DNA from 3 places in the Marinomonas sp. PE14-40 genome. Region 2 is predicted to be linked to each of the others. Evidence: predicted binding sites of a transcription regulator. Region 2 holds the regulator's gene; each other region holds the start of a gene.

Region 1 (5,659 bases), 1.4 Mb from region 2:
CCTTTCCACCCATTTTCAAGCTTTGATACGGCGAGCCTTGCTGGTCTTGCTTTTGGTCAAACAGTCCTCGCAAAAGCCTGTGAAGCTGCCGCTATCCCATTTAGTAACGCTGAAGCACATTCTGCAAAATATGATACAGAGAAAACAGCTGAGCTTTTCTGTGAAATCGTAAATAGATGGAAAAGATTAGGTGGCTGGAGTTTAGCAGCACCTGAGTCAATGGATGACATGTCATCTTTTGTCTAGCTAAGCTTTTTTAAGAGGTTATGAGCAAGTTGCCGATAACCTCTTAAAATCTCTCTATACAATTAGTTTGTACTCTCGTAATTGATACGATAGGGTTTATTGTAAAAGCACCTGCTTTGCCAATAGGACACTCAATACACATGGCTAAACCCGCTAAGCATAAACACAGCCCTTTTAAACGCTTGCTTTATTTAGCAACAGGGTGGATATCCTTAATTCTTGGCATAATAGGTGTAGTCCTTCCTCTCCTTCCAACAACCCCTTTTATATTATTGAGTGCTTGGTGTTTCTCTCAATCATCAACACGCTTTCATAGCTGGCTGACATCACATAAATATTTCGGCCCTATCATCCAAGACTGGCAGTCTGATAAAGGCATCCCTAAGAAAAGCCGCAATCGAGCCATCATTTTTATGTGGTGTGGTATGGGACTTTCTATATTTTTGGTCGGCAAATTTTGGGCAACCTTATCTCTCATTTGTATTGGAATTTGCGTCAGCATATATCTACTTCGACTCCCCTTACGTGCAGAGACAAACTAATCACTGATTTATCTAACGCCTTTCTTAAATAACACCTTCAGCTTTTTCAAAATACGCTTTTCAGTCTCGATAAAGTGTCATAAACAAGGATTAACTTGATACATATCAGGACGAAGTGCAGCATTTAAATTAGTCTATTTTTTGATCAGGAAAGTAACCTAAACTCACACCTATAAAATATTACCTGAGTAAGGAGATTCAGATGGCCAATAACCTTTCATATCTCATGCTTGAACATCCCCACTATCGGGATGAAATCAGATTGCTAAATTTGTATAACGCTGAGTTTCAAACCATGGCGGTTGAATATCAGCACCTCACAACACAAATTCAAGCACTAGACGAGTCACAGCCTTGTGATAAATTACGTCGATATCAAAGTCGCCACCAAGCGCTTAATCAAACCATTCAGTCAATGTTAGTCAAACACGCCCTAGCAGCAAAACTTTAAAGGAGTATTTTATGCCTTACCTCCCTATTAGTCAGAGTCTTACCCGCAACATTAGAATAGCTTCCTTTGATCATTGCATTAGCAAGGCTGAAGCAGGCCTGTTAGATAGCTATAAAGAAAGACTTGATAGGCTACAACAGATCAAGCAGAAAAAAGATGCTTCACTGATACTTAACGAAGTATTTGATGAATGCCAAAAATCTGAACACTTAGCGCTAGAAAAACTACAAATCTCAATACAGAAAGCACAAGAAACTGACTACGGGCTTTGTCAGTCATGTCGCAAACCGATTGATGAAAGACGATTAACCATTCTGCCAGATATCAAACATTGCTTTGATTGCAGTCATTGATGATTTGACACAAGTATTTCACTCACAAAGCTACTAAGGTTTTGCGCTTTCCTTAATCTAGATCAAGATATTTTTCTGATACAACCTTATGCTCTAAGCAGGATCAAATAATTATCAACATAAAATTAAGGAAGACACTATGCCTGTAGAGCACCACACTCTAGCCAATGATTTACCTGAGTTTAAGCATGAAATTCACCAACTAAAAATGGAGAATGCTCACTTTAAAAAGTTGTTTGATGAGTACCATGAGCTAACACGTAGTATTGAGAACATGGAGAATGAAGTGACACTCGCGACCACTTCAGAAGAAGAAAAAGCCAAGCATCGCCGTGTTTATTTAAAAGACGAACTGGTTAGCATGCTGAGAAAAGCGCAAGCGACTACCGCTTAAACCGTATTCAGATAAAGCCCTTTTCAACTATTTGATTAGGGCTTTTACATCAAAGTTCAAACGCTAAAATTGCAGAAGCTGTTTCCACCCCCATTTTTGCAAGATCGCCACTTTCAAACTTATAACTAGCCATACTCCCTTCAAGCCACAACCCATCAATCACCGCATTAATTTTCACAGCAGATCTCGATGACTCTTGCTCTGTAACCAACTGCCCATTACTTTCCAAGGTGGCTTTTATAAGCGGCTGTAAAATATTAGTTGTTTCCACATAACCATCACTTCTGATCGCAGCCATTTGCTCATCAATATAGGTAAGAGGTAGAAAATTAGCCCATAACAAAACAGTTCTAGGAGATACGATGGGGAAGGACAAGGTCGCCTCTATAAAACGACGCAAGCGCTCTTTCGCAGGTAGTTGAGAATCCTCAATATTTACCCTAGCGCTTGCATAAATTTGCTCCAAAAGGGCAGCATAAGCGGCCCTTATCAACTCATCTTTACTGGAGAAGTAAAATCGAATGAGTCCATTGGTTACTCCAGCATAGTCAGCGACTTTTCGCACTGTCGCGCCTTGTAACCCTTCATTTTCAATACAGTCTAAAGCCGCTTCTATCAGCTCCTGACGTCGATTATTACCTTCTCTTCTCTTAATAGACATACTAGGTATGCTTTAACCTCGCAATATTGGATTAGTCAAACAGGTAGGCCCTCCTTCACATGCAATGCAAAGGGCATCTCCTTCAAACACATGAACCTTACACCCAGCACTTTGCATCATAACCTTGGTTAAAGGAAAACCATCTATCATAACGCACTCTTTTGGTTTAACAGGTAAAACATTTAAGTTTAAACCGCCACTTGCAAGATACTCTTCAGCTGGGGCATCTAGCAATGTATAGCCTTCTTCCAACAATAGATTATAAAAAGCGGTTGGCATAAGTGGCGAATATATTAACGCTAACTTTTCATCAAGAGGAGAAATCATTGACATTAAATGTAAACAAGCTTCAGCACCATGCCAAACCGGTAAATCAAAACCTATCACATTAATACTAAACGGATTTAAGATTTTATTAAGCTGATCAATACCCTCTCGATTAGAGCGGAAGCCACAGCCAACCACGATAGTATTTTTATTTAACCAAATAAAGTCACCACCTTCTATCATTGCACTTCCAGTCAACTCACCCAAAATAGGCACACCAGCAGCCTGATAAGCCTGTCTATGAAGGTTAGGTTCAGGCACCCTCAATGCCTTCCCCATATTGAGTAAAACAGCCCCATGATCTGTCACTAAAGACGCATCCTGAGTAAACATAGCATCACACAAGCCATCATTATCATCTTCGATCCAGCTAATTTCTGCACCAGACTGTGCAACAATCTTAGCAAAAGCATCATATTGCTCAATGGCCTTAGGAGCATCAAACATAGTGCCGTAATGCCACTCTTTTGCATCTGCAGCAAGCAAGCTAGCCCCAGGACGTCGCATAAGAACACGTTGAATCGGTGCAACCATTGACTGACTACCAAATAGTTTCATCTTTTGAATCTCCTAATTTTTACTTTTTATTTGATCACTTATCACTCAAAGCAATCTTGTTGACATCATTATTATGCAAGTGTATAAATTTATGCAAGCGCATAATTTGATTATTTTAAAAAATCATTTAGAGACTTCAACATGGCCATAAATGAAAAAAACACAAAAAGCAGCATTCTTGAAATCACCAATCTTAGGAAGAGTTTTGGTCAATTAGAAGTTCTCAAAGGAATAGACTTGAGTGCAGAAAAAGGTGACGTCATTGCTCTTATTGGAGGCAGTGGTTCAGGTAAGTCCACCACACTTCGCTGCATCAATATGCTTGAAACACCCAGTGCTGGTGAAATTCGTATTTTTGGTAAAAAAATTGAGCTCATTAGCAATAAACAAGGTGACATGATAGCTAAAGACCAAAAACAGCTTCGTCTCATCCGCCAGAAGCTAGGTATGGTTTTTCAAGGCTTTCACCTTTGGCAACACATGAATATAGAACAAAACATAATCGAAGTACCAACTCAGGTATTTGGCATTCCTAAAGAAGACGCCTTAACCAATGCCCACCAGCTACTAAAACGCGTCGGCCTTTACGATAAGAAGCACCAGTATCCTTGCAACCTTTCTGGTGGCCAACAACAGAGAGCAGCCATAGCCAGAGCGCTTGCAATCAACCCCGAACTAATGCTTTTTGATGAGCCAACATCAGCTTTGGACCCAGAGCTAGTCAGCGAAGTTTTAGCTGTTATGCATGATTTAGCAACTGAAGGTAGAAGCATGATCATAGTCACGCATGAAATGAAGTTCGCTGCGGATGTCGCCAATAAAGTCATGTTTTTGAACGAAGGTAAAGTTGAAGAATTTGGCTCAGCAGCAGAAATTTTCAGCGCGCCAAAATCAGAAAGACTTAAACAATTCATCCATTCAGTTTGTTAATAACAAGAAAAACAGAAGTACCAAATAAAAAACAATCTAATTAGAGGAAGTAAATCATGAAACTTAAAACATCGATTGCGTTAGTAAGCGCTTCAATTATTGGCTTTTTCTCATCCACACTAGCGGCCCAAACCATCAAAGTCGGTATTGCAACTGAACCATATCCACCTTTTTCTGTACCAGATGCATCTGGTAACTATTCGGGTTGGGAAATAGACATAGCCAAAGCAATTTGCGCTCAAGCCAAGCTAGATTGTGAAATAGTTGCAACGGCTTGGGATGGTATTATTCCAGCGCTATTATCTAACAAGATTGATGTCGTGGCAGCATCACTGTCAATAACATCTGATCGTAAACGCGTTATTGATTTTTCTGATAAATATTACCAATCAGGTGCCTCGGTAATAGGTTCAAAAAAGGCTAATTTCAGTAGCACTCCAGATGAACTAGATAACAAAATAATTGGCTTACAAGCCGCCAGTATTCATGTGAAGTTTGCGAAGAAATACTATCCTAATGCCACTATAAAAGAATATCAAAGCCAAGATGAAGCCAACCAAGACCTTTACTCTGGCCGCATAGATGCCACCCAAGCAGATGCGCTTACACTTGAAAGTTTCCTTAATTCAGAACAAGGTAAGAATTGCTGCGACCTAAAAGGCATGGCGGTTAACGATGAAGCCTTATTGGGAGAAGGCATTGGTTTTGGATTACGCAAAGGCAACCCGAAACTAAAAGAGCAACTAAACAATGCCATTAGCGCTATTCGTAAAAATGGCACCTACGATCAAATATCTCAATCTTATTTCTCATTCAATATTTACGGTGAATAAAGCTATTTGGCTAAGTTTGCTGATTAGCTCATATGGGAACCTGCGGATATATCCTCCTGCCTCGGTATGTGGATAAAAGCAGCTAGATTTATGGCGAGGGACGATAACTTAATAGTTGTTCTATTGATGAGGCCCTCAACGTAAAGATAGGCATTTTAGAGCACGTCCTTCGGGTCTTGCAGAAGAGGCAACTTAATCGCTGGCTCCATAACCACACTTCCTAAATTATAGGATGACCTATGTTTATTGATTATCAATCTATGTCTGTTTGGCAGTTATTAGCTTTGGAAGCGCCAGGATGGGGCGGCACCTTATTATCCGGGCTTCTTCTCTCATTAGAAATCGCTATTCTTGGCTTTTTATG
Region 2 (5,659 bases):
AAAAAGGCGATGAGTACCTTGAACTTCTTATTGAAGAAATTCGCCTTAAATCTTTAATGCTTAACGATGAAAGAGAAGTACAACAACTTCACTTTGGGGGTGGCACCCCTACCTTCTTATCAACCGATGCCTTTAAAAAATTGATTAACTACATCAAGCAAGAGTTCAATTTACTTCCCGATGATGAAGGTGAATACAGCATAGAGGTTGACCCAAGAGAAGTTAGCCAAGAAAAGCTGTCAGCACTAAGAGAACTCGGCTTTAACCGCCTTAGCTATGGCATTCAAGATTTTGACAAACGAGTCCAAACTACTATTAATCGCATACAAAGCTACGAATTAATTGACAGCCTAATGCAGTGTAGTCGTAAACTAGGTTATCACTCTATCAATTTCGACCTAATATATGGGCTTCCATATCAAACTGCTGAAAGCTTTGAACAAACCCTTAATCAAGTAATCAAACTTGATCCTGATAGGATTTCAGTATTTAACTATGCTCATTTACCTAAACGGTTTGCTTCTCAAAGACAGATTCCAGAAGATCAGTTACCAGACACAAATACAAAATTAGCTATTCTTAAATTATGCATCGATATGCTTACCAGTGCAGGCTATCAATACATAGGAATGGATCATTTCGCCAAACCCAAGGATGCGTTGGCAAAAGCACAAAATAAAGGAGAGTTGAAACGAAATTTCCAAGGATATACAACACATGCAAACTGTGACCTATTGGCATTTGGCACATCAGCTATCAGTCAAATAGGCAAAACATATGTTCAAAATCATACGGCGACAAAAGATTATCGCAAAAGCATTGAAAGCGGTCAGTTAGCGATTATGAAGGGATACATGAGTAATCGTGACGACCAAATAAGACATAAGGTCATTATGTCTTTAATTTGCAACTTTGAACTAGATTCAAGTGACATTGAGAGTGAGTTTAATATCGTATTTTCAAATTACTTTAAAAATGAACTATCAGAGCTTAGAAAACTAGAGAAAGACGGCATTATTAAGTTAACAAATGAGCCAATACCTTATATTAGGGTCACGGACTCTGGCAGACTTTTAATCCGCTGCATTTGCATGACTTTTGATAAATACTTAAATAACGTAATTTCATACTCTAAAGTAATTTAGAAACATAGATCAAGTTCAGGGAGATCATTATGTCTTTAGCTCTTAACAACGCTCGATTTAACAGTAAACTTACATCTCAATGCCAGAATTGCAGCCTTAGCGCGCTATGCCTGCCAATTTCTTTAGCTGATGACGATGTTAATCGATTGGATCAGATCATTGAACGTAAAAAACCTCTAAAAAAAGGGGATATTTTATTTCGTCAGGGAGACGAGTTCGAATCTGTGTATGCCGTACGTACCGGCACACTTAAAACTTTTAATATCACTAACTCTGGTGAAGAGCAAATTACAGGCTTTTACTGCCCAAGTGAGCTTCTTGGCCTTAGCGGGATAGATAAAAACATTTATCCAGTGTCTGCAAAAGCGCTTGAAACAACCACGGTGTGTGAAATTCCTTTTTCTCATTTAGAGCAATTATCTGAACAGATCCCTACTCTTAAGCATCAACTTTTTAAAGTGATGAGCCGCAAAATTTGTGATGACCAACAAATGATGGTGCTATTAGGTAAAAAAAATGCAGATGAGAAAGTCGCTTCTTTATTACTAAATTTAAGTGCGCGCTTTAAAAAACGTGGCTATTCTGCAACATCATTTAGACTTGCCATGTCTCGTGGTGAAATCGGCAATTATCTTGGTTTAGCAGTTGAAACCGTTAGTCGAGTAATCACACGTTTTCAAAAAAACGGCATGATTCAAGTTGATGGCAAAGAAATTAGCATTATCGATCTAGATCAAATGCAAAAACTAATCGGCATGTCAGAAGATTGTGATAAAATTGAAAGTATTTGATAGCTAACACAAGGCGATATAATGCTTTACGATGATTTTTACATAAAATCTTTAATACAAACAGTTGAAGACTGGCCTAAAGAAGGTATTAGTTTTAGAGACATCACTCCAATTTTCTCAGACCCTAAGGGTTTGAGAATGGTTGTTGATGCTTATATTCATAGGTATATAGCAACTGATATAAGCCACATTGCCTGCATTGATGCTCGTGGCTTTCTTATCGCTTCTATTCTTGCTTATGAGCTGCAAAAGCCTCTAATTCTTGTGCGCAAAAAAGGCAAACTACCAGGTGCAACTATTTCACAAAAGTATGCGCTTGAGTACGGAGAAGCAGAGCTAGAGATTCAAGAAGGTGCTGTATCTGAGGGTGATCAAGTATTACTCTTTGACGACTTAATAGCGACTGGTGGCACGCTTTGCGCTGCTATCAGCCTATTAAAATCACAAGGCGCTAACATCAAAGAAGTTGCAGCTATTATTGACCTACCTGATTTAAAAGGCAGTCAGATTATTAGTGACTTAGAGATACCCGTTTATAGTCTCTGCGCCTTTGAAGGCGAATAAAAAAAGGGCGCTAATTTAGCGCCCTTTTTTTTGATTCTGTTTTAGTCACACCTAGAAGTAAGCTGCTACTCCAATGTGCACACCCTCATCCAAAGTATACTTTTCACTATGATCATTAAATTCAGTTTTTACAACACTATAGCTAAAATAAACTCTTGCATTACGTGTTGCAAAATATTCCACTCTCAAATCAGCTTCGTGCTGTCTTTTCATATCTCCATAGGTGAAAAGCCCTGGGTAGTAATAACCAGATGCATATATGCTTACACGGTTAGCTTGTGGAATAATGTAACGATAATAACCACCTAATCCTACACCGTAACCTGAATCGTTAGCACCTAGATCACCCTCTACTGCACGCAATCTTGCACCAACGCCGACTTCAATAGGGTCAGCCTTATCAACAATCATTACGCCAACATAACCAGATTTACCGCCTTCAGATAAATACAAAGCACCCGCTTCAATCTCAACAGGATCTATGCTTAAAGACGCATTTAATTTAGCCGTATCATCAGATAGAGTACCTGAAACACTTGAAGCATTTGCTCCAACACTTAACAAACCAAGCGCAAAAGTAATTGCATATTTATTAAAACTCATCAATATATCCTATAGTGAAATTATATTTAATTTATCTAAGGCATCTGGACTAATAGATAAATCTTTAAAATCAAATAAATTTGTATCTGCCATATGCGACGGTACGATATTTTGCATACTTGTAAACAACGTATCGGTACGACCGGGATATTCTTTATCCCATTGTTGTAACATATTTTTGATAACCTGACGCTGTAAATTTTCTTGTGAACCACAAAGATTGCACGGAATAATCGGATATTCCTTTATTTCAGAAAAAGTCTCAATATCTTTTTCTTTACAGTATGCAAGTGGTCTAATTACCATATGACGACCATCATCACTTAACAATTTAGGCGGCATGGATTTAATTTTCCCACCAAAAAACATATTTAAAAACAAAGTTTCTAAGATATCATCTCTATGATGCCCAAGCGCAATTTTAGTTGCACCGATTTCATCCGCAAAACCATATAAAGAACCGCGTCTTAAACGTGAACATAAGCCACATGTCGTTTTACCTTCAGGTACAAGCTCTTTAACAATACTATAGGTGTCACGCTCTAGAATATGATAATCAACACCAATTGATGACAAATATTCAGGCAAAATATGTTCAGGAAAACCAGGTTGTTTTTGATCCAAGTTAACAGCAACAATACTAAACTCTATCGGAGCACTTGCTTGAAGATTTCTTAATATCTCCAACATAGTATAAGAGTCTTTACCCCCAGATAAACAAACCATGACCTTGTCATCATCTTCTATCATATTGAAGTCGGCGATTGCTTGTCCGGTTAGCCTTCTTAAGCGTTTATGAAGCTTATTAAGTTCGGTTTTTTCTTTCGGGCGTGTTGATAAATCCATTGCTACTTTCACATAATTACAAATAGCGACATTCTACAACAGTAACAATTCCATCGCATCCAATTAATTGAATCTATTAGGGAAATATGACGAATTTTTTAATCGGTAGGAAATTACAGGGTGAAACAAGAGCTAACAGGGTTAGCTCTTTTTAAGCTTAAGCTTGCTTGTTGATCCCTAGAGAATCGATAATAACCGCTGCAGCAATGACAGCCAGCATTGCAGGTACTATCATAGGCGCAAAGTTAGCCATTACAGCTGTTGCCAATCCCATAGCAAACCCAGCAAAAAGTTTAAGTGTGTTATTCATATCATCTCCAAGCAAACATAGCGATAAATTTTGCCAAGATAATACCTTAATAATGATTCATATCAAATTAATATCTGCTTGATATAGGAACAATTTTACTTTTTCCTTAATTTAGCTCTGCACTTTCTGCACTGATACTCAGCCCCTTTGAGAATTCGATTATGGCGCCTGATTGTTAAGGCATGCTCCATACAGTCACACAAATACAGAAAACTTTTCGCTGGCGCCTTAACGTCAAAGTTATGAGTACGATTTGGTGCTAAATTAAAAACATTCATCATCACACTCTTCCACTCTTTACCATGAGGCCTAACTTTTGGACCAAAGAGTTGATAAACAAATATATGTGCTATTTCATGCGGCACGACAGTAGAAAGAAATTCATTAGGGTTTTGAAGATACATATCATAATTAAATCTTACTTCATGACGTTGTAAGTATGCAGTACCTGCCGCCGAGCCCCTTTGGTTAAATTTAATCGAGACCATTTCAACGTCGGTTTCAAAGTACTGGTTAGCTCTATTAAAGGACTCCAATACCGCATTAGTCGCCGCTTCTTCAAACTCCTTTCTATACATTAGTTCGGCACACTTATTTTTACTACGTCATAGATTGGTGGTGACAGTGGCTCAAGCACATGTTTAGCAAGACCCGTCAATCGACTCATCGCCGCCAAGGTTTTAGGCCTATGCTGCGCAACGAGATCAAGTTGTTTAACTGTGAAAACGTCAACACCCGCATTAGCGTGCCATTGAATTAACTTCTTTTTATATTCAGCCATAGGTAAAACCTCATGATTTGAATAAAAGTAATCATCATTTATAACCACCTGTACTTCAGATTTCAGTATGGCTTTCGATTTCTCTTGAAGAGCGAGTTGAAAAGGAGAAAACTGATGAACCAATATATATTCATTAGCAATCAGGTAGCGTGCTAACTTTTTCCAACTGATTTCATTGAGCTCCTCTCCCTTACCAAACAAACTCATATCCTGTCCCATGCAAGAAAAAACTGCCTTGGTTTTCTTACCCATTAATATTTGAATAAGAACACCAATAGAGACGACTCCTTTAGTCTTATGTAATAAAGATAAAAATTTCTGAGCAGCAATGGTTACATTTTGCTCCACTTCTTTATTTTTGCATCTATCACAATTTCCGCATTTAGGAATTGTTTCATCAAAATGCGTTAAGAGACTTTGTCTGCGACAACCTCTTGCCTCTAAAATTTTACAAAAACCTAATGTTCGTTTCCAATCCGATTCAGATGAAAAATTCACTTCCATCTCAAACTGCAAGAGCTTTAACATATCTTGCAAGCCATATAGCAGTAATGCCCTTGCAGGTCGACCATCACGCCCTGCCCTTCCTATTTCCTGATAGTAGTTTTCAACACTATTC
Region 3 (5,659 bases), 790 kb from region 2:
TGCTCAAACTCTTCTTCAGATAAAGAACCTTTAGTTTTCTGAGCTACAATACCACACTTTTCAACAGTAAGAGCTTCGCCCGTTAAAGTATCAAATAATGGATTGTGATCTTCATCATATGCAGGTGCTTGTGCACAGGTCACATGACGAACACCCTGCAGACCTTCCAAAACATTCGGCATACCGACATTAGGGAAAACAGTATTGTTTACACCCCAAGGACGAGTTTCATCTTCATAGAAAGCTTTTAGATAGCTATAAACCCAGTCACTACCACGAACGCGAGCTTCAAGCGTAAGATCAGGTGGCGGAGCACCAAACCAAGCTTTAGCATCTTTAGAGTCCATAGAGTTAGACATCAAATCACCAATTTTATTACCTGCTGGCAATAAGTTTTCAGTGAAAAGATCTGCTGGAATACCTAAGTCAGTTGCTGCACGTTCAAAACGTGCATAACCTGCATCGTGACAACCTAAGCAATAGTTTGCGAAAGTATTTAAACCACGCTGTAGTGACGCTTTATCATGAAGATCTGGCGTCATATCTTCTAGCTCTACAGAACTACCTGCAGCAAAACCTAGTGCTGGTAGTAATGCCAGAGTAATAGTAGCAATAATTTTTTTCATAATTACACCCTCTCTGGCACAGTTTTAGTGCTTTCCCAACGTGTATACCATGGCATCAATAGGAAATACGCAAAGTATATTACAGAAGCGATTTGAGCAGCAGTTGTTCTACCATCAGTTGAAGGAAGCACACCTAACACACCCAACACAACAAAGCTGATACAGAAGATAAAGAGTGCAACTTTACTCATCCATCCTTTATATAGCATTGACTTAACAGGGCTTCTGTCTAACCAAGGCAATACAAATAGAATCGCGATTGCACCACCCATCGCAACTACACCCCAGAACTTAGCGTCTAAGCCAAATAGAGGAAAAGTAACGGCACGCAAAATTGCATAGAAAGGTGTGAAATACCATACTGGCGCAATATGCTCAGGTGTCTTCAATGGGTTAGCTGCTTCAAAGTTCGGCTTCTCAAGGAAATAACCGCCCATTTCTGGGAAGAAGAAGACAACTGAACAGAAAACAAATAGGAAGACTGCAATACCAACCAAATCATGCACTGTATAGAAAGGATGGAATGGAATACCGTCTAAAGGCACACCGTTTTCATCTTTATACTTTTTGATATCAACACCTTTAGGGTTGTTAGAACCCACATGGTGTAATGCCAATAAGTGCAATACTACAAGTGCCACAATAACTAAAGGCAAAGCAATAACATGCAAGGAGAAGAAGCGGTTCAGCGTAATACCAGAAATCAGGTAGTCACCACGAATCCATTCAGCTAAGTCTGGACCGATCAAAGGAATCGCACTAAACAAGGAGATAATTACCTGCGCACCCCAGTAAGACATTTGTCCCCAAGGAAGCAAGTACCCCATGAAAGCTTCAGCCATCAAAGCAAGGTAAATAGCCATACCAAATAACCAAACTAATTCGCGTGGTTTCTGATAAGAACCGTACAACAAGCCTCTAAACATATGCATATACACAACAACAAAGAATGCCGAAGCACCTGTTGAATGCAGATAGCGAATAAGCCAGCCATACTCTACATCTCGCATGATGTATTCAACCGATGCAAAAGCTGCTTCAGCTGAAGGCGTATAACTCATAGTCAACCACACACCCGTTAGTATTTGGTTAACAAGTACAACGAGAGACAGAACACCAAAGATATAAAACACATTGAAGTTTTTCGGAGCATAATATTTGCTCATGTGTTTTTCAAAGGCTTCAGTCACAGGAAGACGAGCGTCAATCCAACCCATCAAACCTTTAGATTCTTTAAAATCAGCCATTATGCTTTACCTCCGTCATCACCAATTAAGATCACATTATCAGAAAGGTATTGATAAGGTGGTACTAATAGGTTGATTGGCGCAGGAACACTCTTATAAACACGTCCAGCTAAGTCAAAGCGAGAACCATGACAAGGGCAGAAATAACCACCAACCCACTCTGGACCCAAATCCTCTGGAGCTAACTCTGGGCGGTATGTTGGAGAACAACCAAGGTGTGTACAAATACCTAGTAGCACTGCAATTTCAGGTTTAATAGAGCGGTATGCATTTTGTGCATACTCAGGTTGCTGTTCTTTCTCAGAAGATGGATCACTGAGTTGATCAGATATTTTTGTTAGATTATCAAGTGTCTCTTTAGATCGTTTTACGACCCAAACAGGCTGCCCACGCCACTCAACAATCATTTGTTGACCAGTTTCTAACTTACTGATATCAACTTTAACTGGCGCACCAGCTGCTTTCGCTTTTGCGCTTGGATTCCAAGAAGCAACAAAGGGGGTCGCGATACCGACCGCACCAACCGCGCCAATAGCACTTGTTGTTCCGACCAGGAATCGACGTCGACCTTTATTAACGTCGCTTTGACTCATTATGGTTCTCTCCCACCAAATTACAAATCCCAAATTAGAGTATGACGAACCCCAATATGAATGCAGTGCAAATAGTAAAAAAAACAAAGGGTTCTGGCAAGAAAAGTCTCATTACCAGAAGAGCGACATTGACATATCGCATAAAAAAAACGCCTGGATAACCAGGCGTTTGGAAGTATCCCAAGATTAACGCTTGGAGAACTGAGGACGACGACGCGCTTTGCGTAGACCAACCTTTTTACGTTCTACTTCACGAGAGTCACGAGTAACGTAACCAGCAGCACGTAGAGAACGACGTAGTGTCTCATCATACTGTAGCAATGCACGTGTAATACCGTGACGAATAGCACCAGCTTGACCAGAAATACCACCACCTTTAACAGTGATGTAAACGTCAAATTTTTCTGTTGCTTCAACAAGCTCTAGTGGTTGACGAACAACCATTTGCGCAGTTTCACGGCCGAAATATTGCTCTAGAGAACGGTCATTGATAACTAGGTTACCAGTACCGGCCTTTAGGAATACACGAGCGGTAGATGATTTGCGACGACCTGTACCGTAGTATTGAGTAGCTGACATAATGATCTTCCGTATTAAATATTAAGTTCTAGCGGCTGTTGAGCTGCATGTGGATGTTGAGTACCAGCATACACTTTCATTTTCTTGTGCATAGCACGGCCCAAAGGACCTTTTGGCAACATACCTTTAACTGCGAGTTCAAGAACGCGCTCAGGAGCATGATCAATCAGCGTTTCAAAATTCATCGAACGCAAGCCACCTGGGTAACCAGTGTGACGATAGTATTGTTTAGCTTTAGCCTTGTTACCAGTAACGTGAACTTTCTCAGCATTGATAACAACGATGTAATCACCAGTGTCAACATGAGGAGTATATTCAGCTTTATGCTTACCGCGTAAACGACGAGCAATCTCGGTAGCCAAACGGCCTAAAGTTTTGCCTTCAGCATCAACAACGAACCAGTCGCGTCTTACTTCAGCAGGTTTTGCAGTAAAAGTTTTCATCAAAAACCCTTTCATTTAGCATGTATTGACATGCTCAATACCTATTATTATTGGTTATATCGACATTAATGAAGATATAACGTGCATATACCTTTTAAAAAAGGCGAGCGGATTATACACATTCCACCCCACTTTATAAAGAGGACAATTTAGATAAACACCAAGTTATTATCGCTATTACGTGCTTTTATGGTCGATGCTCTAACGACAGGTATTCTTCAGATTGCATTTCGAGTAAACGACTGACGGTTCTGTCATACTCAAAAGACAACTGAGTCCCTTTATATATATCAGGAATATCTACTTCTGCTGAAACAATTAACTTAACGTGCCTATCATAAAACTCATCTACTAGATTGATAAAACGTCTAGCCATATCATCACGAGTCGTATCAAACTGCGGCACGTTCGACACAATAACCGTAGTATAAAGTTTTGCAATTTCAATATAATCAACCTGACTTCTAGGCCCATCGCACAAAGCATAGACATCAAACCAAGCGATATCTTCACAACTGTTTTGTAGATGTATCTTACGGTTTTCGATTTCAACTACACCACCCTCTTTTGCCTGAGCCAAATCGGGGGCTAAACGAGCAAAACAAGCCGCCAAAGCAGCCTCTGAATCTTGTCCCAATGGAGTGTAATAAAGACTTGCTTGCTTAAGTGCACGTAATCGGTAGTCAATACCACCATCTATATTCATGACACGGGTATGCTTATTTACTAAATCGATAGCAGGCAAGAAGCGCGCTCTTTGCAATCCATTTTCATACAAACCATCCGGCTCTATGTTTGATGTAGCAACGAGGCTCGTTCCATTTTCAAATAAGACTTTTAGCAAGCCTGCCAATATCATGGCATCCGTAATGTCTTTTACAAAAAATTCATCAAAGCACAAGACCTCTGCCTTAGCAGCAATTTGTTTACCGACCACTTCCAATGGATTTTTTACATCATTCACTTCACGTAACTCTTTATGGACCATTTGCATAAAGCGGTGAAAATGCAAACGCAGCTTTCGCTCAGTCGGTAAACAATCAAAAAAGGTATCCATCAGGTATGTTTTACCGCGACCCACTCCCCCCCAAAAATACAGACCTTTTTCCACTTCTGGCTGATGACTTTTTTTGAAGAAGCTCAGGAATCCACCTGTCGCTTCAGGTTTTTTATTAACGATTCTGTCAAACAAGTCTTGCAGGGCCTCAACAGCCTCTTCTTGAGCAGGATCGTAGGCAAAATCAGAACGAGTTAAATCTTTACGGTAACGTGATAAAGGGGTCATAGGGCTCTTAAACTTTGAAAGATAAACAAACCAATTAAATTCAAGTTAATTCTAGCAAATTTCTCATCAAAGCTCATCTCAATAAGGCTTCTTTCGAGACAAGATTCAGCTATACTTAAGGTGTTATATTTTTGGAGTAAGTCATGAACTTAGAAGTAATTGATGCGGTAATTTTTATCGCTGGCGCAGCTGTAGGCCTATTTTTGGGCATGAGCTTAAAGAAAGAAAATAAATCAGCTACAAACAACACCACTATTCTATCGCCGGATGCTGTGAAGCACGAACTGGATAAACAACAAGTTGCGATCGATAGCTTCTTTGAAGAAACAGAGAGTGCGCTTGATCAAGCAGAAACAACCGTAGCCAAGCTAAGAAATCAAATTGCAAATGGTGCTCTTGAACTAAGTAACGTTAGCATCCAAAACAACTCCAACATAACGAGCACACCAACCACTGAAGACACAACGACTTTAGAAGCCGAGCCACCTAGAGACTACGCCCTTAAAACCGACATACAATCTCCAGGCACTTTATCTGAAGACTTTGGTTTCAACAAAGAACAAGAAAAAAGTAACACGCCCTAGGCATTAGACAACCTATGTTACAAGATATAGATAACCTTAAGCAGGGTTATCTATATCGATGAAAAAGGCTTCAACCCCAAGCGTATTCTGAATAAAATCCGCCATCGCCTTTGCTCCATAACGTTCTGTCGCGTGATGACCCGCTGCAATAAAGTTAATCTCATACTCACGAGCCAAATGAATAGTCTGCTCAGATACTTCACCAGTCAAATATAAGTCAGCCTTCATTTCAACCGCCTGCTCTATATAACCTTGAGCGCCTCCTGAGCACAATGCAACCGTCTTGATTGAAGACTTACCCG

Evidence for each region. Region 2 encodes FNR, which switches genes on or off when oxygen is low (the NO sensors DNR and NnrR bind a similar motif). Its sites were predicted from a motif close to TTGATNTANATCAA; they were not measured.
Region 1: a site for FNR is predicted at 1,645-1,658, ahead of Q0A08_RS22330 (YdcH family protein). Genes of this name have one in related genera too.
Region 3: a site for FNR is predicted at 2,595-2,608, ahead of petA (ubiquinol-cytochrome c reductase iron-sulfur subunit). Genes of this name have one in related genera too.

What each region holds. Positions count from the first base shown of each region.
Region 1 covers NZ_CP130700.1:4,812,024-4,817,682, reverse strand. Annotated here, with positions in the region: gene rnt (ribonuclease T) at 1-246, shown strand, start outside; gene Q0A08_RS22345 (YbaN family protein) at 387-788, shown strand; gene Q0A08_RS22340 (hypothetical protein) at 991-1,239, shown strand; gene Q0A08_RS22335 (TraR/DksA C4-type zinc finger protein) at 1,251-1,592, shown strand; gene Q0A08_RS22330 (YdcH family protein) at 1,732-1,986, shown strand; gene Q0A08_RS22325 (TetR family transcriptional regulator C-terminal domain-containing protein) at 2,036-2,647, opposite strand; gene Q0A08_RS22320 (dimethylarginine dimethylaminohydrolase family protein) at 2,660-3,532, opposite strand; gene Q0A08_RS22315 (ATP-binding cassette domain-containing protein) at 3,674-4,462, shown strand; gene Q0A08_RS22310 (transporter substrate-binding domain-containing protein) at 4,519-5,295, shown strand; gene Q0A08_RS22305 (ABC transporter permease) at 5,535-5,659, shown strand, end outside.
Region 2 covers NZ_CP130700.1:1,011,008-1,016,666, forward strand. Annotated here, with positions in the region: gene hemN (oxygen-independent coproporphyrinogen III oxidase) at 1-1,145, shown strand, start outside; gene fnr (fumarate/nitrate reduction transcriptional regulator Fnr) at 1,175-1,936, shown strand; gene Q0A08_RS04620 (adenine phosphoribosyltransferase) at 1,958-2,500, shown strand; gene Q0A08_RS04625 (YfaZ family outer membrane protein) at 2,552-3,103, opposite strand; gene ttcA (tRNA 2-thiocytidine(32) synthetase TtcA) at 3,113-3,949, opposite strand; gene Q0A08_RS04635 (hypothetical protein) at 4,107-4,259, opposite strand; gene Q0A08_RS04640 (SprT family zinc-dependent metalloprotease) at 4,355-4,837, opposite strand; gene Q0A08_RS04645 (RecQ family ATP-dependent DNA helicase) at 4,837-5,659, opposite strand, start outside.
Region 3 covers NZ_CP130700.1:1,804,779-1,810,437, forward strand. Annotated here, with positions in the region: gene Q0A08_RS08205 (cytochrome c1) at 1-626, opposite strand, end outside; gene Q0A08_RS08210 (cytochrome b) at 629-1,873, opposite strand; gene petA (ubiquinol-cytochrome c reductase iron-sulfur subunit) at 1,873-2,466, opposite strand; gene rpsI (30S ribosomal protein S9) at 2,653-3,045, opposite strand; gene rplM (50S ribosomal protein L13) at 3,060-3,488, opposite strand; gene zapE (cell division protein ZapE) at 3,676-4,773, opposite strand; gene Q0A08_RS08235 (ZapG family protein) at 4,917-5,357, shown strand; gene Q0A08_RS08240 (Nif3-like dinuclear metal center hexameric protein) at 5,394-5,659, opposite strand, start outside.